3 regions of the Bacillus sp. EA-CB0995 genome follow, and region 2 is predicted to be linked to each of the others. Evidence: a T-box and tRNA genes for the amino acid it is inferred to sense, from the RefSeq annotation. Region 2 holds a T-box; the other regions hold tRNA genes.

Region 1 (7,223 bases), 350 kb from region 2:
TGGATGCCGTATTTGGTCTCACTTCAGCATATATTGCATACGGATCAGCTTTTAAAATTGTATGGCCGTTTAAGGCTTCAATTGCATATTTGTACAATTCCAGCTGAGCTACATTTGGTATGAATAAAGACCAAATTCCATCCTCTGTCACTCGCACCATTTTATGAATTTGATTATTCCATTCATTAAAATCTCCTACAATACTCACAGCTTGTGCATGAGGAGCCCATACAGAAAAACGTGTTCCTTGCACCCCATCTTCCTTCGTTAGATGAGCACCAAATATTTCGTAGCTATCGTAAAATTTCTCTTTATGAAACAATAGCATTTTTTCCTCATTACAATTTGTTACAATCACTATGTTCACCTCACAAGATGACAGAATTTTAAATATGTTATTACTATTCTTCGGTAAATAGAAATATCCTTGCGATTTTCTAAAAAAACATACGTTTTTTTCGCGGAAATTCATGGGAATTCCGTAAATTTCCGCTGAAAATATCGAATTTTGACGAATATTCCTTGTAAGCGTTTTATTTTAGAATAATTTTCAAAATGAAAAAGAGGGGAGATTTTACTGCGATTCATTACTTCCTATTAGAGTAAAATACATATTACGTTTAAAAAGTAATTAACTTTCAGCAAAACATAAAAAAACCCTTTCCGGCAAAAGGGGATATACAGGGGGCTGCCGGAAAGGGGTTTATACAATTTGGATTATAGTACTGGTGCCATAGTTTCTTTTAGCACTTTTACAGAATGATCAAATTTCAATTCTTCCTCTTCATTTAATTCAAGCTCTACAATTTCTCGAACACCTTGGCGGTTGATAACTGCTGGAACACCTACGTAAACATCTTGTTGTCCATATTGTCCTTCAAGATATGCAGATACTGTCAATACGCTGTTTTCGTTGTTTAAAATCGCTTTAGTTACACGTAGTAGTGACATACCGATACCGTAGTAAGTTGCACCTTTACGTTGAATAATATGATAAGCAGCATCGCGTACATTCACAAAGATTTCATCTAAATCGCTTTGATTGTACTTTTCATTGTTTGCTAAGATTGTTTCAAGTTTTTGTACACCAACAGTAGCATGGCTCCATACTGGAAGCTCTGTGTCGCCATGTTCACCAATAACATATGCGTGAACGTTGCGTGGATCCACATCTAAGTATTCACCTAACATGTAACGGAAGCGAGCAGAGTCTAAAGTTGTACCAGAACCAATTACACGTTCTTTTGGTAATCCAGATTCTTTCCAAGTTACATAAGTTAAAATATCAACTGGGTTAGTTGCGATTAAGAAGATACCATCAAATCCGCTATCCATAATGCCGCGAACGATTTGTTTAAAGATTTTTGTATTCTTCTCAACTAAATCTAAGCGAGTTTCACCTGGCTTTTGTGGTAATCCAGCAGTGATAACAACAAGATCTGCATCTTTACAATCTGCATAGCTGCCTTTCCAAACTTTTGTTGGAGCTGGAGCAAATGGAACAGCATGGCTTAAATCCATTGCTTCCCCTTCTGCTTTTGCTTCGTTTACGTCAACAAGAACAAACTCTTCAGCTACACCTTGGTTAATCATAGAATATGCATAGCTGCAACCTACAGCTCCTGTTCCTACTAATACTACGCGGTTAATACCTTTTTTCATGGTAAAATCCCCTCTCTATTTTTCATTTCATTATTATTATTATCATTGTCATTTAAGTAAATAATTAAAATACTGATTTTATATTGTTTAACTTCCTTACACACATATTGTAGCACGTTCATTTGTGAATGTATTCACAAATTATGACCTATTTGTGAACTTTTTCACAGATGAGAGAAAATTATAGTATCAGGTATGGAATCTATCCCAGTTTAAGCGAAATACATTCACATACTAGTTCCGCCAGAATCATAAACCACTTATCGTCTATTCGGCGATTCGCCAATATCCAACATACGTAAGCAGTAAAAGGGACTCTCCCAAAAGACACCTACTTGCCTTTGGATAAGCCCCGTTTTTTCTATCCCGCATTAACGGGCAGTAAGACCCCCATCTCAAGATTGAGAGAGAAGCGAAGAAGATAGGCGGAGGATAACGGCCTTTAAAAGCCCGATTGGTTCAACTAACCATCAGTGGGGGATGAAGAACCCCCACTGATGGAAGTTTCACTTTATAAAAAGAAGAAACATAACCCAATAACAGCGCCGGCATATAACAAGTTGACAACACAAAATCCCATAATAATACAATGCACCTTTGTATTATTAAGCTAAATGAAAATACTCATATATCTTATATAAGTTGTCCACACCTTTTTTCAGCTTTCAAATATTATATATTGAGTCAAAAATTTATTTTGAAAGGAGTTGGTTTATATAAATAAGCATACAAAATGCGTCTGTGAACAACTAGCAGAATTACAGGTAGGTACAGTAGTAGATATTTTTCTAAATGGAAACTTTATAGATGATGTTACGTTTGTTAACTTTAATCCTGAAAACTTTTGCGCAACTTTCGTATTTACAGAAGGAGACGAAGAAGGAGGAGTACTTCTTATAGATTGCCGTGATATTCAAGCACTTACAATTAGTAAGGGCTAGTTTATAAAAGAGAGCTTTGAAAAAAGCTCTTTTTTTATAATTTCAAAATATATTTCTATCCGAGATAAACAAAAGAGGAAGAGGGAAAGAAACATGTCAATTCTCATAAATCATACTGCTACCCCTAAAATATTCAATCCGAATTTAGTAAAGGACACAGATATACAATCTTCACATATAAAAAATAAAAACAAACACCTTGAAGATATTTGTTGCCTTTTAAACACCTTTAATTTAGGAAGAAAAGTAAACGAAATTATAGTTAATGGCACACCATTAACCGTTTCAATTTTCACAGGATTTCACTTTAACACAGGTCTTGCTACGTTTATAGATAAAAGTGGGCGCATTATCCTCGCTAATTGCGAGCGCATTGATGCAATTGTTCTTTAGCATTTTTATTGATATTAAAACGAAGAATTGTATTTTAAATAAAAAAACTATCTTCTTTAATTAATACTCATGTGATTAAAGTTGAGGATTAATTATCCATTAACACAAGACAAATAAAAAAGAGATAGCATATATGCTATCTCTTTTTTTATGACCCGTACGGGATTCGAACCCGTGTTACCGCCGTGAAAGGGCGGTGTCTTAACCACTTGACCAACGGGCCAATTTCTGGCAGAGAAGAAGGGATTCGAACCCTCGCACCGCGTAAGCGATCTACTCCCTTAGCAGGGGAGCCCCTTGAGCCACTTGGGTACTTCTCTATATATGGCTCCGCAGGTAGGACTCGAACCTACGACCGATCGGTTAACAGCCGATAGCTCTACCACTGAGCTACTGCGGAATATGGTGGGCCTAAATGGACTCGAACCATCGACCTCACGCTTATCAGGCGTGCGCTCTAACCAGCTGAGCTATAGGCCCATAGAAAAAGCGGGTGAAGAGAATCGAACTCTCGACCAGAGCTTGGAAGGCTCTTGTTTTACCACTAAACTACACCCGCATAAAAATGGTGAGCCATGAAGGACTCGAACCTTCGACCCTCTGATTAAAAGTCAGATGCTCTACCAACTGAGCTAATGGCTCATTTTGAAATGGTGCCGGCTAGAGGACTTGAACCCCCAACCTACTGATTACAAGTCAGTTGCTCTACCAATTGAGCTAAGCCGGCTTGTATATTTCAAAATGGTGGCTCGGGACGGAATCGAACCGCCGACACGAGGATTTTCAGTCCTCTGCTCTACCGACTGAGCTACCGAGCCTTAATATAAATGGCGGTCCCGACCGGGGTCGAACCGGCGATCTCCTGCGTGACAGGCAGGCATGTTAACCACTACACCACGGGACCATTGGTTGCGGGGACAGGATTTGAACCTGCGACCTTCGGGTTATGAGCCCGACGAGCTACCAGACTGCTCCACCCCGCGATGATATAATATTCTTTTAAATAAAAATGGAGGAGGTAGAGGGATTCGAACCCCCGCGCGACTCTCGCCGCCTGTCGGTTTTCAAGACCGATCCCTTCAGCCGAACTTGGGTATACCTCCGAGATATATGAAACTTGAGTGGTGGACCTTGTAGGACTCGAACCTACGACCGGACGGTTATGAGCCGTCTGCTCTAACCAGCTGAGCTAAAGGTCCTTTATGGTAGCGGCGGAGGGGATCGAACCCCCGACCTCACGGGTATGAACCGTACGCTCTAGCCAGCTGAGCTACACCGCCATAAATAAAGTATAAGTGGAGCCTAGCGGGATCGAACCGCTGACCTCCTGCGTGCAAGGCAGGCGCTCTCCCAGCTGAGCTAAGGCCCCATTATTTTAAAACTATCGGGAAGACAGGATTCGAACCTGCGACCCCCTGGTCCCAAACCAGGTGCTCTACCAAGCTGAGCCACTTCCCGTTAATAAGCGCGCCCGAGAGGACTCGAACCCCTAACCTTTTGATCCGTAGTCAAACGCTCTATCCAATTGAGCTACGGGCGCATATGGTGCCGAGGGCGGGGGTCGAACCCGCACGGTGGTCACCCACCGCAGGATTTTAAGTCCTGTGCGTCTGCCTGTTCCGCCACCCCGGCATGTCATATTGAAAATTGGAGCGGAAGACGGGATTCGAACCCGCGACCCCAACCTTGGCAAGGTTGTATTCTACCACTGAACTACTTCCGCAGACATATATGAGATATTTTATTAAAAGTGCGGGTGAAGGGAGTCGAACCCCCACGCCAAAGGCGCCAGATCCTAAGTCTGGTGCGTCTGCCAATTCCGCCACACCCGCATAATATAATTTTTCAAGAAAAAATGGGGCGACTGATGGGAATCGAACCCACGAATGCCGGAGCCACAATCCGGTGCGTTAACCACTTCGCCACAACCGCCATAGTTGCTGGTGCCGGCTAGAGGACTTGAACCCCCAACCTACTGATTACAAGTCAGTTGCTCTACCAATTGAGCTAAGCCGGCATTATATGGTGGAGGATGACGGGATCGAACCGCCGACCCCCTGCTTGTAAGGCAGGTGCTCTCCCAGCTGAGCTAATCCTCCATTTGCCTGGCAACGTCCTACTCTCACAGGGACAAAGTCCCAACTACCATCGGCGCTAGAGAGCTTAACTTCCGTGTTCGGTATGGGAACGGGTGTGACCTCTCTGCCATCATTACCAGACTGTATTCAATTGAGACAATCATTATTATACTTGATTCACTAAAAAAGTCAACAAGTTTTTTTATATTCTCTCAAAACTAGATAACATCAATGTAGTATACATATTGTATGGTTAAGTCCTCGATCTATTAGTATTCGTCAGCTCCACATGTCACCATGCTTCCACCTCGAACCTATCAACCTGATCATCTTTCAGGGATCTTACTAGCTTAACGCTATGGGAAATCTCATCTTGAGGGGGCTTCATGCTTAGATGCTTTCAGCACTTATCCCTTCCGCACATAGCTACCCAGCTATGCCCTTGGCAGAACAACTGGTACACCAGCGGTGCGTCCATCCCGGTCCTCTCGTACTAAGGACAGCTCCTCTCAAATTTCCTACGCCCACGACGGATAGGGACCGAACTGTCTCACGACGTTCTGAACCCAGCTCGCGTACCGCTTTAATGGGCGAACAGCCCAACCCTTGGGACCGACTACAGCCCCAGGATGCGATGAGCCGACATCGAGGTGCCAAACCTCCCCGTCGATGTGGACTCTTGGGGGAGATAAGCCTGTTATCCCCGGGGTAGCTTTTATCCGTTGAGCGATGGCCCTTCCATGCGGAACCACCGGATCACTAAGCCCGACTTTCGTCCCTGCTCGACTTGTAGGTCTCGCAGTCAAGCTCCCTTATGCCTTTGCACTCTACGAATGATTTCCAACCATTCTGAGGGAACCTTTGGGCGCCTCCGTTACTTTTTAGGAGGCGACCGCCCCAGTCAAACTGCCCACCTGACACTGTCTCCCGGGTCGATAAGACCCGTAGGTTAGAATTTCAATACAGCCAGGGCGGTATCCCACCAGCGCCTCCACCGAAGCTAGCGCTCCGGCTTCAAAGGCTCCCGCCTATCCTGTACAAGCTGTACCAAAATTCAATATCAGGCTACAGTAAAGCTCCACGGGGTCTTTCCGTCCTGTCGCGGGTAACCTGCATCTTCACAGGTACTATAATTTCACCGAGTCTCTGGTTGAGACAGTGCCCAAATCGTTACACCTTTCGTGCGGGTCGGAACTTACCCGACAAGGAATTTCGCTACCTTAGGACCGTTATAGTTACGGCCGCCGTTTACTGGGGCTTCAGTTCAGAGCTTCGCTTGCGCTAACCCCTCTCCTTAACCTTCCAGCACCGGGCAGGTGTCAGCCCCTATACTTCGCCTTACGGCTTCGCAGAGACCTGTGTTTTTGCTAAACAGTCGCTTGGGCCTATTCACTGCGGCTTTCCGTTAAGAAAGCACCCCTTCTCCCGAAGTTACGGGGTCATTTTGCCGAGTTCCTTAACCAGAGTTCTCTCGCACACCTTAGGATTCTCTCCTCGCCTACCTGTGTCGGTTTGCGGTACAGGCACCTTTTATCTCGCTAGAAGCTTTTCTTGGCAGCGGGGAATCAAAGACTTCGCTCCATAAGGAGCTTCCCCATCACAGCTCAGCCTTCGCGGTAAGCGGATTTGCCTACTTACCAGCCTAACTGCTTGGACGTGCACAACCAATCGCACGCTTCTTCTATCCTTCTGCGTCCCTCCATTGCTCAAACGATAAAGAGGTGGTACAGGAATATCAACCTGTTGTCCATCGCCTACGCCTGTCGGCCTCGGCTTAGGTCCTGACTAACCCTGAGCGGACGAGCCTTCCTCAGGAAACCTTAGGCATTCGGTGGACGGGATTCTCACCCGTCTTTCGCTACTCATACCGGCATTCTCACTTCTAAGCGCTCCACCAGTCCTTACGATCTGACTTCACAGCACTTAGAACGCTCCCCTACCACTGATACCATAGGTATCAATCCGCAGCTTCGGTGGTGTATTTAGCCCCGGTACATTTTCGGCGCAGAGTCACTCGACTAGTGAGCTATTACGCACTCTTTAAATGGTGGCTGCTTCTAAGCCAACATCCTAGTTGTCTAAGCAACTCCACATCCTTTTCCACTTAATACACACTTTGGGACCTTAGCTGGCGGTCTGGGCTGTTTCC
Region 2 (7,223 bases):
ACATTACAAGCATTTGCGAAGAAGATGTTTGGTGAAGACCGTGAAATTCGCCTTCGTCCAAGTTTCTTCCCATTCACAGAGCCATCTGTTGAAATGGATATTTCTTGTATGATGTGTCATGGAAAAGGTTGCGGCACATGTAAAGGAACTGGCTGGATTGAAATTTTAGGTGCAGGTATGGTTCATCCAAACGTTCTTGAAATGGCTGGTTATGATTCAAAAGAATATCAAGGCTTCGCATTCGGTATGGGTGCAGAGCGTATTGCGATGTTAAAGTACGGCATTGATGACATTCGTCATTTCTATACAAACGATGTACGTTTCTTACAACAATTCAAACGAGCGTAAGGGAAGGAGAGATAAAGAATGTTCGTATCATATCGTTGGTTACAAGAGTATGTAGATATTAAAGATGTAACAGCACAAGAATTAGCTGATAAAATTACGAAAAGCGGTATCGAAGTAGAAGGCGTTGAAGTATTAAATAAAGGCGTAAAAGGTGTTGTAGTTGGTCACGTATTAGAGTGCGAAAAACATCCGGAAGCTGATAAGTTAAGCAAATGCTTAATCGATATCGGTGAAGAAGAGCCAGTTCAAATTATTTGCGGTGCTCCTAACATTGCGAAAGGTTTAAAAGTACCGGTTGCAAAAGTTGGCGCTGTTCTTCCTGGTAACTTCAAAATTAAAAAAGCAAAACTACGCGGTGAAGCTTCTCACGGTATGGTTTGCTCTTTACAAGAGCTTGGCATTGATGGGAAATTAGTTGCAAAAGACTATGCAGAAGGTATTTTTATCTTCCCAAGTGATGCAGAAGTTGGCGCAGATGCATTAGAAATCTTAAACTTACACGATGAAGTACTTGAACTAGGGTTAACACCGAACCGTGCAGACTGCTTAAACATGTTAGGTGTTGCATACGAAGTAGCAGCAATTTACGGTCGTGAAGTAAAACTTCCAGCAGCAGACTTACAAGAAGCGGAAGAGAAAACATCTGATTACATTTCTGTAAGTGTAGAAGCAACAGAGCAAAATCCACTATACATTGCGAAAATGGTGAAAAACGTAAAGGTTGGTCCATCACCAATTTGGATGCAAACGCGCCTAATGGCAGCTGGCATTCGTCCAATTAGCAATGTAGTTGATATTACAAACTATATCTTAATTGAATACGGTCAACCGTTACATGCGTTTGACTATGATAAATTAGGATCAAAAGAAATTGTTGTTCGTCTTGCACAAGAAGGCGAGAAAATGACGACATTAGACGATCAAGAGCGTACATTACAAGCTCATCACCTTGTTATTACAAATGGTACAAAAGCGTTAGCTGTTGCCGGGGTAATGGGCGGAGCAAACTCTGAAGTAGATAACGATACAGTAAATGTATTAATCGAGTCTGCATATTTTGCAGGTCAAACGGTTCGCCGTACATCAAAAGACTTAGGTCTTCGCAGTGAATCAAGTGCGCGTTTTGAAAAAGGCATCGTCCCAACTCGTACATTTGAAGCGATTCAACACGCAGCGGCATTAATGGCAAAATATGCTGGCGGCGAAGCGTTAGAAGGTGTTGTAGAAGTTGATAACTTACAAGTAGAAGAGCGTACAGTATCTGTTACAGTTGAAAAAATTAACCGTGTATTAGGTACAGACATTTCTGCTGATCAAGTGAGCACAATCTTCACAAACTTAAAGTTCCCATTCACAGAAGTGGAAGGAACATTCCATGTGAACGTACCAGTACGTCGTCCTGATATTACAATTCCAGAGGACTTAGTAGAAGAAGTAGGTCGTCTATACGGATACGATCACATTCCGTCAACATTACCAACTGGTACAATTACACGTGGTAAATTAACAGCAGCGCAAACAAAGCGTCGTAAAGTACGCCGTTATTTAGAAGGCGCTGGGTTATATGAAGCGATTACGTATTCATTAACAAGTGCTGAAAAAGCAAAACAATATATGGTTGAGTCAAACGAAAAGACACCTGTGAACCTTGCACTTCCAATGAGTGAAGAGCGCAGTCAGCTTCGTTTAAGCCTAGTACCGCAATTATTAGAAGCGGTAGCATATAATAATGCTCGTAAAGTAGATAACGTTGCATTATACGAAGTAGGTTCTGTATTCTTACCAACAGTAGAAGGCGAACTTCCGAAAGAAGAACAACATCTTGCTGGGGTTATGACAGGGCTTGCTCTTCATCATCAATGGCAAGGTGAGAAGAAGGTTGTTGACTTCTTCGTTATGAAAGGTGTATTAGAAGGATTATGTGACGTACTTGGCGTTGCTAAGAACATCACATATGTACCAGCAAAACGTGAAGGCATGCACCCAGGCCGTACAGCTGACATTTTACTAGACGGTGAAGTCATTGGCTTCATCGGTCAATTACATCCAGAAGCGCAAAAACAATTAGATGTAAAAGAAACGTACGTATTCGAATTATCTCTTGTAAAAGTATTTGGTGCAGATGTAGAAGAAACATACTACACTACAATTCCACGTTTCCCATCTATGACACGTGATATGGCTGTTGTTGTAACTACTGAAGTAAAAGCTGGCGAAATGAAGCAAACAATTGCTGAAGCAGGCGGAGCACTTCTAAAAGAAGTAACATTATTCGACTTATATGAAGGCGAAAAAATGGAAGAAGGCAAAAAATCACTTGCATTCTCTATGAACTACTTCGATTCAGAACGTACATTAACAGATGAAGAAGTAACAGAAGCACATAGCCGTGTATTAGCAGCGGTAGAAGAGAAATTTGGTGCGGAGTTACGTAAATAATAAAAAACAGCTGTCGGAAAAAATTCCGGCAGCTGTTTTTTATAGGGAGAATTCATGTCGTATGTTGTAGAAGAGTCGATATATAGAACGACAACTTGCATCTTTTCCTCGAATGTAGTACATTAATTTTAGTTTAACAAAAGAAAAGACGATGATAAGGAAAAGTAGTATATACTATAATCCAAAGCGAGTCAGGGACGGTGCGAGCCTGATGAGGCGGTATATGTGAAGAACACCTTGGAGTTGCTAACCGAAATTGAATGTTATATTCAAGAGTAGACTTAGACGGGAATCCGGCCTGTTACAAACCGGGAAGTATGTGTAATACATACAAGTGAGAGCTGGTCTTTATGACAAATTGGGTGGTACCGCGAAGTTTAACCTTTCGTCCCTTTATGGATGGAAGGTTTTTTTGTATTTAAATATAAGTAAAGGAGAATTTCAATATGGAAAACACATTAGTAAAAAGTCTGTATAGAGAAACTGATAAGTATGTAGATCAAAAAATACAAGTATCAGGTTGGATCCGTAACTTACGTGATTCAAAAGTATTTGGTTTTATCGAATTAAACGATGGTAGCTTCTTTAAAAGCGTTCAAATCGTTTTTGATACAGAACTAGATAACTTTAACGAAATTGCGAAGCTTCCGTTAAGCTCTTCTATTAAAGTAGAAGGTACGCTAATCGCAACGCCAACTGCAAAGCAACCGTTTGAAATTAAAGCGGACAAAATCGAAATTGAGGGATTATCAGATTCTGATTACCCGCTGCAAAAGAAGCGTCATACGTTTGAATACTTACGTACAATCGCTCATTTACGCCCAAGAACAAATGCATTCTCAGCGACATTCCGCGTGCGTTCTATCGCAGCGTTTGCGATTCATCAGTTCTTCCAAGAGCGCGGATTTGTACACGTTCATACACCAATTATCACTGGAAGCGACACTGAAGGTGCAGGTGAAATGTTCCGTGTAACAACGCATGATATGAACGACGTACCAAAAGGTGAAGATGGACAAGTAGATGATTCAAAAGACTTCTTCGGCAAAGAAACAAACTTAACAGTAAGTGGACAATTGAATGCTGAAGCTTATGCATTAGCGTTCCGCGATGTATATACATTTGGTCCAACATTCCGCGCTGAAAACTCAAACACAACTCGCCATGCAGCTGAGTTCTGGATGGTTGAGCCTGAGATTGCATTCGCTGAATTAGAAGATGTAATGGATTTAACAGAAGATATGCTGAAATATGCAATGAAATATGTGTTAGAGCACGCACCAGAAGAAATGGAATTCTTCAATAGCTTTGTTGATAAAACAGTTCTAGAGCGCATGAACAACGTAATCAACTCTGATTTCGGACGCATCACATATACAGAAGCAATTGAAGTTCTTCAAAAATCAGGTGCAGACTTCAAATACCCAGTAGAATGGGGTATTGATTTACAAACAGAGCATGAAAGATACTTATCAGAACAAGTATTCAAACGTCCTGTATTCGTAACAGACTATCCAAAAGATATTAAAGCATTCTATATGCGCTTAAACGATGACGGTAAAACAGTAGCTGCAACAGACTTACTTGTTCCTGGCATCGGCGAATTAATCGGCGGCAGTCAACGTGAAGAAAGAATGGATGTTTTAGTAGACAGAATTAAAGAATTAGGCATGGATGAAGAAGACTACTGGTGGTACTTAGAGCTTAGAAAATACGGCGGTACAAAACACGCTGGATTTGGCCTAGGTTTCGAACGTTTCTTAATGTACATCACTGGTATGGCGAACATTCGTGACGTGATTCCATTCCCAAGAACACCAGCTTCTGCGGAGTTTTAATTAAAAAAGAGGTATATCAACAGCAATCCGGCTGTGTGATATACCTCTTTTTATTTTTCTTTTGAGCAGGGGGAGAGGTGAGATAAGGAGAAACAATTATGAGGAAGAGAAAGGAGCTGAATTTGTGAAAAAAGAATGATATGTTTCTTAGCGATCGTGCTAATCAGTTTAAGTGCATGTGGAAAGGAAAAAGAAAAACAAGAAAAAGTAGTTCCTACATCACAAGAGGCAGAGGTTGTTACGTTCCAAGGGAAAGAAATAAAGGAGATTCAGCTTACATCTACGAAAACGAAAGGTACGAAAGTATTGAAAAAGAAAATGACATAAAACAACTTGTATCCGCGATGGAGCAGGTTGGATTGGCGGAAAACGGGGATGAACCTAAAACACTATTGCTAGATGAAGAAGCTAAATCAGCTATTCGCTACAATATGACTATGGATTATAATGATGGTTCGGTTGAAAATTACTTTGTTTGGGTAGAAGATGACGGGGAAGTTGTAATTGGGCATAAAGATACACCAGAGAAAGAACGTGTTGAGTTTTATGATTTAAAAGAAGTCTCAAAAAAAGTTGCAGAGACGTTTAAAACAGAGTAGTAAAAACAAAGGAGCTGACTAAAAAATCCACTTTTTAGTCAGCTCCTTTCACTTTTCGGCATGATCCAGTTCAGCGGCTCGACTACTTGCATGTCGAATATCATCGTAAGGTCTTTATCCCGCATTAACGGGCAGTAAAGGATGGAGAAGAACTGAGGAGAAAACTGCCCGTAAAAGCCCGATTGGTTCAACTAACTATCAGTGAGAAAAGCGTCACTGCTGGAAGTTTCACTTTATATTCTGTCGAAGCGCCGATATATTCTAAAGAACGGTCGATATATTGGTGGACACGAAGAAAAGGACTGACTTCAAAAGGCATCTAGGTGCCCTTTGGGTCAGCTTCTTGTTTATTCATTTCGTATCCTGCCCATACTGAAAAATAGCTATTTCTTTAACAATCGGAACGCCTTTTCCGTATTCGCAAAATGTAATTTCACAAACTCAGGTAATCTGTCTTTCCCAAGCTTTTGAATCAATTTTGCTGCTGCAACATCGACTTGTTTCCCAGCACCTTTTGGAAGCGTCATACCTGCTTTTTTGCTCAGTTCATCAAATTGTTTTACAAATGAATAACGGGCTAAAATGGAAGCTGCTGCAACGGCGATATGTACACTTTCGCCTTTTGTAGCGAAATATACGTTTTCACGCTGTACGTTTTTCTGCTTTGCTAAATATTTATAATATGTAGCCGGCTGTGTGAACTGATCAATTAATATGCCTTCTGGTTTCGTTGGCGCCATCTTAGCCAATAAGTTTGTAATGGCTTTATTATGAAGCAGTGCTTTTAGTTGTCCTTGATTGTAGCCTTTCTCAAACATTTCGTTATATTTTTCGTTGTGAAGAACAAGGGAACTGTAAGGGACAACCGCCAGTAATTGTTTCGCAATTTCACAAATTTGTGCATCATTTAAGTTTTTTGAGTCTTTAACGCCGAGTTCTTTTAACAATGGAATTTGCGCTGCATCGACGTATACTGCAACAACTGTCATCGGTCCAAAATAGTCACCTGTTCCGACTTCATCCGAACCAAGAATAGACATAGTGGCGATGGAAGCTGGCGGTGCATAGGAATGGTCATTTACACTTTTCTTTACAGAAGCTTTCGGCACTGCAGCATTTGCTTGCCAATGACTAGATTCTTCAGCGGCACGTCCACCCTGAAACATTACCTTTCCTGATTTATAGGCTGTAATTGTGCAAGATGGAACCTTTGCCATGAAGATACCGCCTTGGGGGATTTTTGGTTGCAATGCTTGTGCGTATTTTGTTTTCATGTCCTCTATAACAGCAGAACTTACTTGAATGACAATAGAATTTGACAAAATGGTTGCTCCTTTTTCATTATTTACCTCGCGCTAACGAGCAGTAAGACCCCCACCTCAAAATTTTGAGAAATCAAAGGAGATAGGCGGGAGATAACTGCTAGCATGCGCCCGATGGATTTAATTAACCAGCAGTGGGGATAAAGCCTTCTCATTGCTGGAAGTTTGACTTTATATTTTTATCATATCGAATTGTTGTTTCTGTTTCCATATCATGTTTTTTCATGGTATGATAATCTGTAGGATTCTGTACGGGATTGGAGGACAGTAAGTTGTCACAACAAAAAGGAAATCGAAGTCGAATTAATGTAGAAATTTACGGTCAACAATATTCAGTTGTTGGCGATGAAAGTACAAGTCATATACGCATAGTCGCGGCGATTGTGGATGATAAAATGCGCGAACTGAATGCTAAGAGTCCTTCGCTTGACACAAATCGATTGGCGGTGTTGACGGCAGTCAATGTCGTGCATGATTACATAAAATTAAAAGAAGAAAATGAAAAATTGAAAGAAAGAATGAAACAAAAAGGAATGGAATAACATGGTTGATATTATAATCATTGTATTGCTTGTTATGGGTTTTCTCCTTGGATTAAGAAGAGGACTGGTACTGCAGCTTGTAAAATTAGCAAGCTTTATTATTGCCTATCTTGTGGCATATTGGTATTGCAAAGA
Region 3 (7,223 bases), 1.6 Mb from region 2:
AAGCCGTAAGGCGAAGTATAGGGGCTGACACCTGCCCGGTGCTGGAAGGTTAAGGAGAGGGGTTAGCGCAAGCGAAGCTCTGAACTGAAGCCCCAGTAAACGGCGGCCGTAACTATAACGGTCCTAAGGTAGCGAAATTCCTTGTCGGGTAAGTTCCGACCCGCACGAAAGGTGTAACGATTTGGGCACTGTCTCAACCAGAGACTCGGTGAAATTATAGTACCTGTGAAGATGCAGGTTACCCGCGACAGGACGGAAAGACCCCGTGGAGCTTTACTGTAGCCTGATATTGAATTTTGGTACAGCTTGTACAGGATAGGCGGGAGCCTTTGAAGCCGGAGCGCTAGCTTCGGTGGAGGCGCTGGTGGGATACCGCCCTGGCTGTATTGAAATTCTAACCTACGGGTCTTATCGACCCGGGAGACAGTGTCAGGTGGGCAGTTTGACTGGGGCGGTCGCCTCCTAAAAAGTAACGGAGGCGCCCAAAGGTTCCCTCAGAATGGTTGGAAATCATTCGTAGAGTGCAAAGGCATAAGGGAGCTTGACTGCGAGACCTACAAGTCGAGCAGGGACGAAAGTCGGGCTTAGTGATCCGGTGGTTCCGCATGGAAGGGCCATCGCTCAACGGATAAAAGCTACCCCGGGGATAACAGGCTTATCTCCCCCAAGAGTCCACATCGACGGGGAGGTTTGGCACCTCGATGTCGGCTCATCGCATCCTGGGGCTGTAGTCGGTCCCAAGGGTTGGGCTGTTCGCCCATTAAAGCGGTACGCGAGCTGGGTTCAGAACGTCGTGAGACAGTTCGGTCCCTATCCGTCGTGGGCGTAGGAAATTTGAGAGGAGCTGTCCTTAGTACGAGAGGACCGGGATGGACGCACCGCTGGTGTACCAGTTGTTCTGCCAAGGGCATAGCTGGGTAGCTATGTGCGGAAGGGATAAGTGCTGAAAGCATCTAAGCATGAAGCCCCCCTCAAGATGAGATTTCCCATAGCGTTAAGCTAGTAAGATCCCTGAAAGATGATCAGGTTGATAGGTTCGAGGTGGAAGCATGGTGACATGTGGAGCTGACGAATACTAATAGATCGAGGACTTAACCATATAATATGTATACTACATTGATGTTATCTAGTTTTGAGAGAATATAAAAAAACTTGTTGACTTTTTCAGTGAATCGAGTATAATAATGATTGTCTCAATTGAATACAGTCTGGTAATGATGGCAGAGAGGTCACACCCGTTCCCATACCGAACACGGAAGTTAAGCTCTCTAGCGCCGATGGTAGTTGGGACTTTGTCCCTGTGAGAGTAGGACGTTGCCAGGCAAATGGAGGATTAGCTCAGCTGGGAGAGCACCTGCCTTACAAGCAGGGGGTCGGCGGTTCGATCCCGTCATCCTCCACCATATATATTTAAATGTCGGAGGGGTAGCGAAGTGGCTAAACGCGGCGGACTGTAAATCCGCTCCTTCGGGTTCGGCAGTTCGAATCTGCCCCCCTCCACCATCTTGATGGGCTATAGCCAAGCGGTAAGGCAACGGACTTTGACTCCGTCATGCGCTGGTTCGAATCCAGCTAGCCCAGCCATTCAAGAGCCATTAGCTCAGTTGGTAGAGCATCTGACTTTTAATCAGAGGGTCGAAGGTTCGAGTCCTTCATGGCTCACCATTTTTAAAATGTAATATGCGGGTGTGGCGGAATTGGCAGACGCACCAGACTTAGGATCTGGCGCCTTTGGCGTGGGGGTTCGACTCCCTTCACCCGCACTTTTAATTAAATAAGCAATCAGTCATATATGTTTTGCGGAAGTAGTTCAGTGGTAGAATACAACCTTGCCAAGGTTGGGGTCGCGGGTTCGAATCCCGTCTTCCGCTCCAATTTTCAATATGACGCCGGGGTGGCGGAACAGGCAGACGCACAGGACTTAAAATCCTGCGGTGGGTGACCACCGTGCGGGTTCGACCCCCGCCCTCGGCACCATATGCGCCCGTAGCTCAATTGGATAGAGCGTTTGACTACGGATCAAAAGGTTAGGGGTTCGAGTCCTCTCGGGCGCGCTTTATTAACGGGAAGTGGCTCAGCTTGGTAGAGCACCTGGTTTGGGACCAGGGGGTCGCAGGTTCGAATCCTGTCTTCCCGATAGTTTTAAAAAATGGGGCCTTAGCTCAGCTGGGAGAGCGCCTGCCTTGCACGCAGGAGGTCAGCGGTTCGATCCCGCTAGGCTCCACCATTAAAGCTTCATATATACGGAGGTATACCCAAGTTCGGCTGAAGGGATCGGTCTTGAAAACCGACAGGCGGCGAGAGTCGCGCGGGGGTTCGAATCCCTCTACCTCCTCCATTTTTTATTTAAAAGAATATTATATCATCGCGGGGTGGAGCAGTCTGGTAGCTCGTCGGGCTCATAACCCGAAGGTCGCAGGTTCAAATCCTGTCCCCGCAACCAATGGTCCCGTGGTGTAGTGGTTAACATGCCTGCCTGTCACGCAGGAGATCGCCGGTTCGACCCCGGTCGGGACCGCCATTTACATAAAGGCTCGGTAGCTCAGTCGGTAGAGCAGAGGACTGAAAATCCTCGTGTCGGCGGTTCGATTCCGTCCCGAGCCACCATTTTTTTTTGTAAACTAGCCGGCTTAGCTCAATTGGTAGAGCAACTGACTTGTAATCAGTAGGTTGGGGGTTCAAGTCCTCTAGCCGGCACCACTTAGGGGCATAGTTTAAAGGTAGAACAGAGGTCTCCAAAACCTCCGGTGTGGGTTCGATTCCTACTGCCCCTGTAAGAAATATGGGCCTATAGCTCAGCTGGTTAGAGCGCACGCCTGATAAGCGTGAGGTCGATGGTTCGAGTCCATTTAGGCCCACCATATTCCGCAGTAGCTCAGTGGTAGAGCTATCGGCTGTTAACCGATCGGTCGTAGGTTCGAGTCCTACCTGCGGAGCCATGGCCCGTTGGTCAAGTGGTTAAGACACCGCCCTTTCACGGCGGTAACACGGGTTCGAATCCCGTACGGGTCACTTCAAAAAGAGTCAGCACCATGCTGACTCTTTTTTATTTGAAGAAAATGATATTATATATTATGCCTTCTACATCTTTGATTAATAATCTCCTTATAAATATATAAATATGTTTATCCTACTACTCCCGGATTTACCTTAAGGCTCAAAGGAGTCAAAGAAGGTAGCTGGATGATATAAATACCCATAGCTCATTTTGATAGTAAGTTTATTTTTAATATGTTATGAAATATTTCATTTTTTATTGTAAATAATGAAGGATTTTGTATTATTTTATATAATTAGGAAAGAATATAGTGCATTATATTTCATCAATTGACTATTTTAGCTAAACTGATGAATAAAATTATTATTTTCTCTCCTCAATCCTAATGATCTTAGATGGATCGTCATATTTAAGAATACCCCATTTAGTTTGTTCTATGGCTAGTGACTAAAAGTCTAATTGTGACCTTAGCCGGTGCTGTTTAGAAAATTCTCCGAGGTTGGCAAAGAGCAATTTCCTTTGTTTTTATAGAAATGAGCGTATCTTATTGTATTTATCTTTCTAGGAAGCGCGAATTTAAATGAGGAGAATTGGAAAGGCTAAAGTGTGTAAAGGAGGGTATTTATGACAACCGTTCGAGAATTGATGAGCACGAATATTGTACATTGTACGCCGCTAGATAATGTATATGAAGCAGCTGTGAAAATGAAAGAAGAAGATATAGGAATGATTCCTGTTGTAGAGAATGACCAAGTTATTGGTCTTGTAACAGATCGTGATTTAGTTGTGAGAGGGATTGCAGAAAAGCATCCAGGTTCTAATCAAATTACAAATGTTATGACAACACAAATTGTTTCAGTGTCTCCTGATGACTCTGTTGAAAAAGCGACAGAGTTAATGGCACGTTACCAAATCAGAAGATTGCCGGTAATTGAACATGGGCAAATTGTGGGAATGTTATCACTTGGTGATTTAGCAACAACTAAATATGCAGATGATCAGGCGGGTGTTGCCTTAAGTGAAATATCAGAGGATACAAAGTAAAGAATAGAATATTTTATACTAGTCTTTATCTCGCTATTCGCGGGCAGTAATACTCCCATCTCAAAATTTAGCAGAAAACAAATTATGTAAGGGGTAAACTGCTAGCATGTCCCCGATTGGTTTCACTAATAATCCGTGGGGGATGAAGCCCTCACGGATTAAAGTTGTACTTTATCCCGCTATTCGCGGGCAGTAAGACCCCTACCTCGAGATTTAGAAAAAGCGAAGAAGATAGGTAGGGGATGAAGAAAACCTCCACTGATGGAAGTTTCACTTTATGTAAATTACTTTTGAAATTATTGTTAACAACTAGTATCATATGAAAAAAATGGTATACTAATAAATACAAAGTTTTATATATTATTTTGAATATAATAATATTATTATTAATATAATAATGGGTTTATTAACATGAAAGTATTTGATCATACATATAGAAAACGGGGGGAATTATATGACGATTATGCAAACCGAACCTAATTGGAATTTGGTTACGGATGCGTATGAAAAGCCGGAAAATTTTGCGGATTTACTCTCTTTGCTTATACCAAAGCGTCCAAAAGGAGAAGGAAAAGAACGAACTATTCTGGCTTGGAAAGAAAAAGAATTTTATAAGAAAGAAAATTTAATTCCTTTTATTTTATATGGAATGAAAAAATTACATAATTTACCGAAGTTTCATAAAGATGAAATGCCAACTTTAGTTCGAATTGTTCGTTTATGTCAAGAAGTGGGATGGTATCAACAAGCTTATCGTTTTATGGTTGATGAAGGATTAGAGGAGTTCGTACAAACATCTCTAGATTATGAATCATGGGATGTGTTTACACAAGTAGTTGCTTGGAATTATTTAATTATAAAACAAAAAGTTGCTGAGTTAGACAGCAATGATTACTTTATTTGGGAAAGAATTAAATTTAATGTAGAGTGTATTGAAAAGTATAAGGCACTTTTGTCGCATAAAGAAATGTTGGAATTTATGTTTCTATATCTTTGTAAACAAGCAAAGACATTATCAAGAGAGAAATTAGATGAAGACCTAATGGGTTTAGCAGTATATTGTAATACATATATTTATGATTTATACACACTAGATTTATTGAAAAAATATAGAAAATGCACTGATTTCTTAACATATTATGAACCAAGCCGAGCTGCTGTAGCATGCCAACATGCGGTGATTGCACAAATATCAGATCATCTTAATCCATTAAAGACAACTCATGTTGATGATTATTTATTTGTTATAAAAGAAATAATGGAATATATGTCATTTGAATTTATGAAAAAATATGAGCATTTTATTGGGAAATTATTATCATATGTTCCATTTTTCGAGATGATTCAAGTTCCACAACATGCATATTATTGTGAAGAACTCATGTATATATGTAAAGGAATAGGATATAAAGAGGAACTACTACGCGATTATATATTTATACAATTACCAAATTGTTTTCCTTCCTTTATTAAGCAATTTTTAAAGAATAAGCGCTATGCTTCAATACATGATATTTTATTTTACTGGTGTAGCGATGAACAGCGTATGAACTTAGAAAATAAATATAACTTAAGTTTTATTTATGAAAAATATGCGTGCGGATAAAGTGAGTTTTCCACTAATTTGATGCTTTTTCAACTAATGGTTACATAAAGTTCATTTCTTTGAGAAAGCATACTTTGTCCAGTAAATAAAAAGAAATAGCGTAGAATACAAATAAGGATTCCACTTTATGTGGAATCCTTATTTAATAGTAAATAAAAAAAGAAATTATTATGAGAGAAATCATGCCATATAAAAGGAATTGGCCATTTTTATTTTCTTTAATACCAAAAAATTCATTTATTCTTTCATATAAGTCTAAAAACGATTTTGTTAGACTAGCTTTGGATAAGCGTTGCACCATTTTCCCTCTTTCTATGTTTCTTGATATTGATGTTTACGATGTTCTGGGACATATATATATTGAGATACTATAAGAAGAATAGTCATAAAGAATACAGGGAAAATTGCGGCGGCATTTAGGCCATTATAAATAATGTTTGTTAGTAAAGAACTTATAATGAACAGTGCAGTATATATGTGTGAAATATGGCGTTTTAAACGAATTTTGAATACTTCCATCAGCACTTCACAAGCAACGAACGTAATAGCGATGCTTAAAAATACAATGTTTGTGTTGTAAATTAATAAGCAACAAATGAGACCGAAAAATGCTAAATACTCAATAATTAATGGGATATTGCGTGTCATCTTACATCACCTAACTAGGAAAGGAAGCGGATTTACTGCATTTGTTTTTTCAAAATTCCATTCCCCGTTATGTAATTCAAAATGTAAGTGTTGACCAGTGGAATGTCCTGTATTTCCCATATAACCGAGCAATTGACCCGTTGCTACGTTATCGCCCTCTTTAACCGCACGATTGTTCATGTGAGCATATACAGTTGTATATAAGTTCCCATTTATATGATGGGCAACAAATACAACATTTCCATAGCTTGTAGAATAGTACGACTTAACAACAGTGCCAGGTGCAGCAGCTTGAATTGGAACATTTCCTGTTGCCGCAAAGTCTACGCCATAGTGCATCTGTCCCCAACGTACATCAAATGTTGAGCTCACGTTCCCTTGAACTGGATATTTAAATACAGCTGGAATAGATGGTTTAGCTTGTTGCTGCTGTTGCTGCTGTTGTTGTTGTCCTTGCAATATATATTGTTGTCCAACATAGCCATATCCTGATCCGTAGCGAATTTTATACCATGTGCCAACCTTTCCAACGACTTGTACTTGTGTTCCATTCTTTAAAGAACCAATAACAGCTGTATTTGTTCCTGCACCGCTGCGTACTTTTAATGCTGGAGTAGCAACATAATAAGAGCTTCCGCCTTGTACCGTAACTCCTTTTACTAACGGCTGAGTTCCGTTAGATAAAAACTCTTTCTTTACATAGCCATTTGTTCCGTTATGTATAATTTTATACCATCCATTTTCTTCTTCTTGGACAGTAACAAATTTCCCATTTGGTAATACATCAATAATTTCAGATTGCGTATTTGGTTCAGAGCGAACGTTTAATGCGTCTGAATTAACGATATATTGCTGCTTACTATTGCTTGGTTTTGTTAAAGAAATTGCTTCTTTTTTTACATAGCCAGTTTTATTTTGCGTTTGAAT

Evidence for each region. A T-box is a leader RNA that pairs with one kind of tRNA and senses whether it is charged. The one in region 2 lies ahead of asnS (asparagine--tRNA ligase), so its partner is inferred to be a tRNA-Asn.
Region 1: it encodes a tRNA-Asn, which carries the amino acid that the T-box ahead of asnS (asparagine--tRNA ligase) is inferred to sense. The anticodon was not compared.
Region 3: it encodes a tRNA-Asn, which carries the amino acid that the T-box ahead of asnS (asparagine--tRNA ligase) is inferred to sense. The anticodon was not compared.

What each region holds. Positions count from the first base shown of each region.
Region 1 is NZ_CP169269.1:802,596-809,818, reverse strand. Features, by position in the region: gene ACEWFJ_RS04345 (GlgB N-terminal domain-containing protein) at 1-358, opposite strand, end outside; gene ACEWFJ_RS04340 (L-lactate dehydrogenase) at 718-1,662, opposite strand; gene ACEWFJ_RS04335 (penicillin-binding protein) at 2,379-2,603, shown strand; gene ACEWFJ_RS04330 (hypothetical protein) at 2,697-2,996, shown strand; tRNA gene ACEWFJ_RS04325 (tRNA-Glu) at 3,148-3,219, opposite strand; tRNA gene ACEWFJ_RS04320 (tRNA-Ser) at 3,226-3,316, opposite strand; tRNA gene ACEWFJ_RS04315 (tRNA-Asn) at 3,322-3,396, opposite strand; tRNA gene ACEWFJ_RS04310 (tRNA-Ile) at 3,400-3,476, opposite strand; tRNA gene ACEWFJ_RS04305 (tRNA-Gly) at 3,485-3,555, opposite strand; tRNA gene ACEWFJ_RS04300 (tRNA-Lys) at 3,563-3,638, opposite strand; tRNA gene ACEWFJ_RS04295 (tRNA-Thr) at 3,648-3,723, opposite strand; tRNA gene ACEWFJ_RS04290 (tRNA-Phe) at 3,739-3,814, opposite strand; tRNA gene ACEWFJ_RS04285 (tRNA-Asp) at 3,825-3,900, opposite strand; tRNA gene ACEWFJ_RS04280 (tRNA-Met) at 3,903-3,979, opposite strand; tRNA gene ACEWFJ_RS04275 (tRNA-Ser) at 4,007-4,099, opposite strand; tRNA gene ACEWFJ_RS04270 (tRNA-Ile) at 4,119-4,195, opposite strand; tRNA gene ACEWFJ_RS04265 (tRNA-Met) at 4,200-4,276, opposite strand; tRNA gene ACEWFJ_RS04260 (tRNA-Ala) at 4,293-4,365, opposite strand; tRNA gene ACEWFJ_RS04255 (tRNA-Pro) at 4,381-4,454, opposite strand; tRNA gene ACEWFJ_RS04250 (tRNA-Arg) at 4,463-4,536, opposite strand; tRNA gene ACEWFJ_RS04245 (tRNA-Leu) at 4,540-4,628, opposite strand; tRNA gene ACEWFJ_RS04240 (tRNA-Gly) at 4,645-4,719, opposite strand; tRNA gene ACEWFJ_RS04235 (tRNA-Leu) at 4,748-4,828, opposite strand; tRNA gene ACEWFJ_RS04230 (tRNA-His) at 4,853-4,928, opposite strand; tRNA gene ACEWFJ_RS04225 (tRNA-Thr) at 4,938-5,013, opposite strand; tRNA gene ACEWFJ_RS04220 (tRNA-Val) at 5,020-5,095, opposite strand; rRNA gene rrf (5S ribosomal RNA) at 5,100-5,215, opposite strand; rRNA gene ACEWFJ_RS04210 (23S ribosomal RNA) at 5,324-7,223, opposite strand, start outside.
Region 2 is NZ_CP169269.1:1,150,128-1,157,350, forward strand. Features, by position in the region: partial or broken gene pheS (phenylalanine--tRNA ligase subunit alpha) at 1-348, shown strand, start outside; gene pheT (phenylalanine--tRNA ligase subunit beta) at 367-2,787, shown strand; T-box leader at 2,930-3,183, shown strand; gene asnS (asparagine--tRNA ligase) at 3,234-4,625, shown strand; gene ACEWFJ_RS06035 (hypothetical protein) at 4,761-4,952, shown strand; gene ACEWFJ_RS06040 (hypothetical protein) at 4,985-5,224, shown strand; gene rnhC (ribonuclease HIII) at 5,608-6,546, opposite strand; gene zapA (cell division protein ZapA) at 6,819-7,088, shown strand; gene ACEWFJ_RS06055 (CvpA family protein) at 7,090-7,223, shown strand, end outside.
Region 3 is NZ_CP169269.1:4,052,427-4,059,649, reverse strand. Features, by position in the region: rRNA gene ACEWFJ_RS20935 (23S ribosomal RNA) at 1-1,099, shown strand, start outside; rRNA gene rrf (5S ribosomal RNA) at 1,208-1,323, shown strand; tRNA gene ACEWFJ_RS20925 (tRNA-Val) at 1,328-1,403, shown strand; tRNA gene ACEWFJ_RS20920 (tRNA-Tyr) at 1,420-1,503, shown strand; tRNA gene ACEWFJ_RS20915 (tRNA-Gln) at 1,510-1,584, shown strand; tRNA gene ACEWFJ_RS20910 (tRNA-Lys) at 1,590-1,665, shown strand; tRNA gene ACEWFJ_RS20905 (tRNA-Leu) at 1,683-1,763, shown strand; tRNA gene ACEWFJ_RS20900 (tRNA-Gly) at 1,800-1,874, shown strand; tRNA gene ACEWFJ_RS20895 (tRNA-Leu) at 1,889-1,977, shown strand; tRNA gene ACEWFJ_RS20890 (tRNA-Arg) at 1,981-2,054, shown strand; tRNA gene ACEWFJ_RS20885 (tRNA-Pro) at 2,064-2,137, shown strand; tRNA gene ACEWFJ_RS20880 (tRNA-Ala) at 2,152-2,227, shown strand; tRNA gene ACEWFJ_RS20875 (tRNA-Ser) at 2,246-2,338, shown strand; tRNA gene ACEWFJ_RS20870 (tRNA-Met) at 2,367-2,443, shown strand; tRNA gene ACEWFJ_RS20865 (tRNA-Asp) at 2,446-2,521, shown strand; tRNA gene ACEWFJ_RS20860 (tRNA-Phe) at 2,532-2,607, shown strand; tRNA gene ACEWFJ_RS20855 (tRNA-Thr) at 2,625-2,700, shown strand; tRNA gene ACEWFJ_RS20850 (tRNA-Trp) at 2,704-2,774, shown strand; tRNA gene ACEWFJ_RS20845 (tRNA-Ile) at 2,785-2,861, shown strand; tRNA gene ACEWFJ_RS20840 (tRNA-Asn) at 2,865-2,939, shown strand; tRNA gene ACEWFJ_RS20835 (tRNA-Glu) at 2,941-3,012, shown strand; gene ACEWFJ_RS20830 (CBS domain-containing protein) at 3,623-4,042, shown strand; gene ACEWFJ_RS20825 (DUF3965 domain-containing protein) at 4,497-5,648, shown strand; gene ACEWFJ_RS20820 (hypothetical protein) at 5,961-6,296, opposite strand; gene ACEWFJ_RS20815 (SH3 domain-containing protein) at 6,303-7,223, opposite strand, start outside.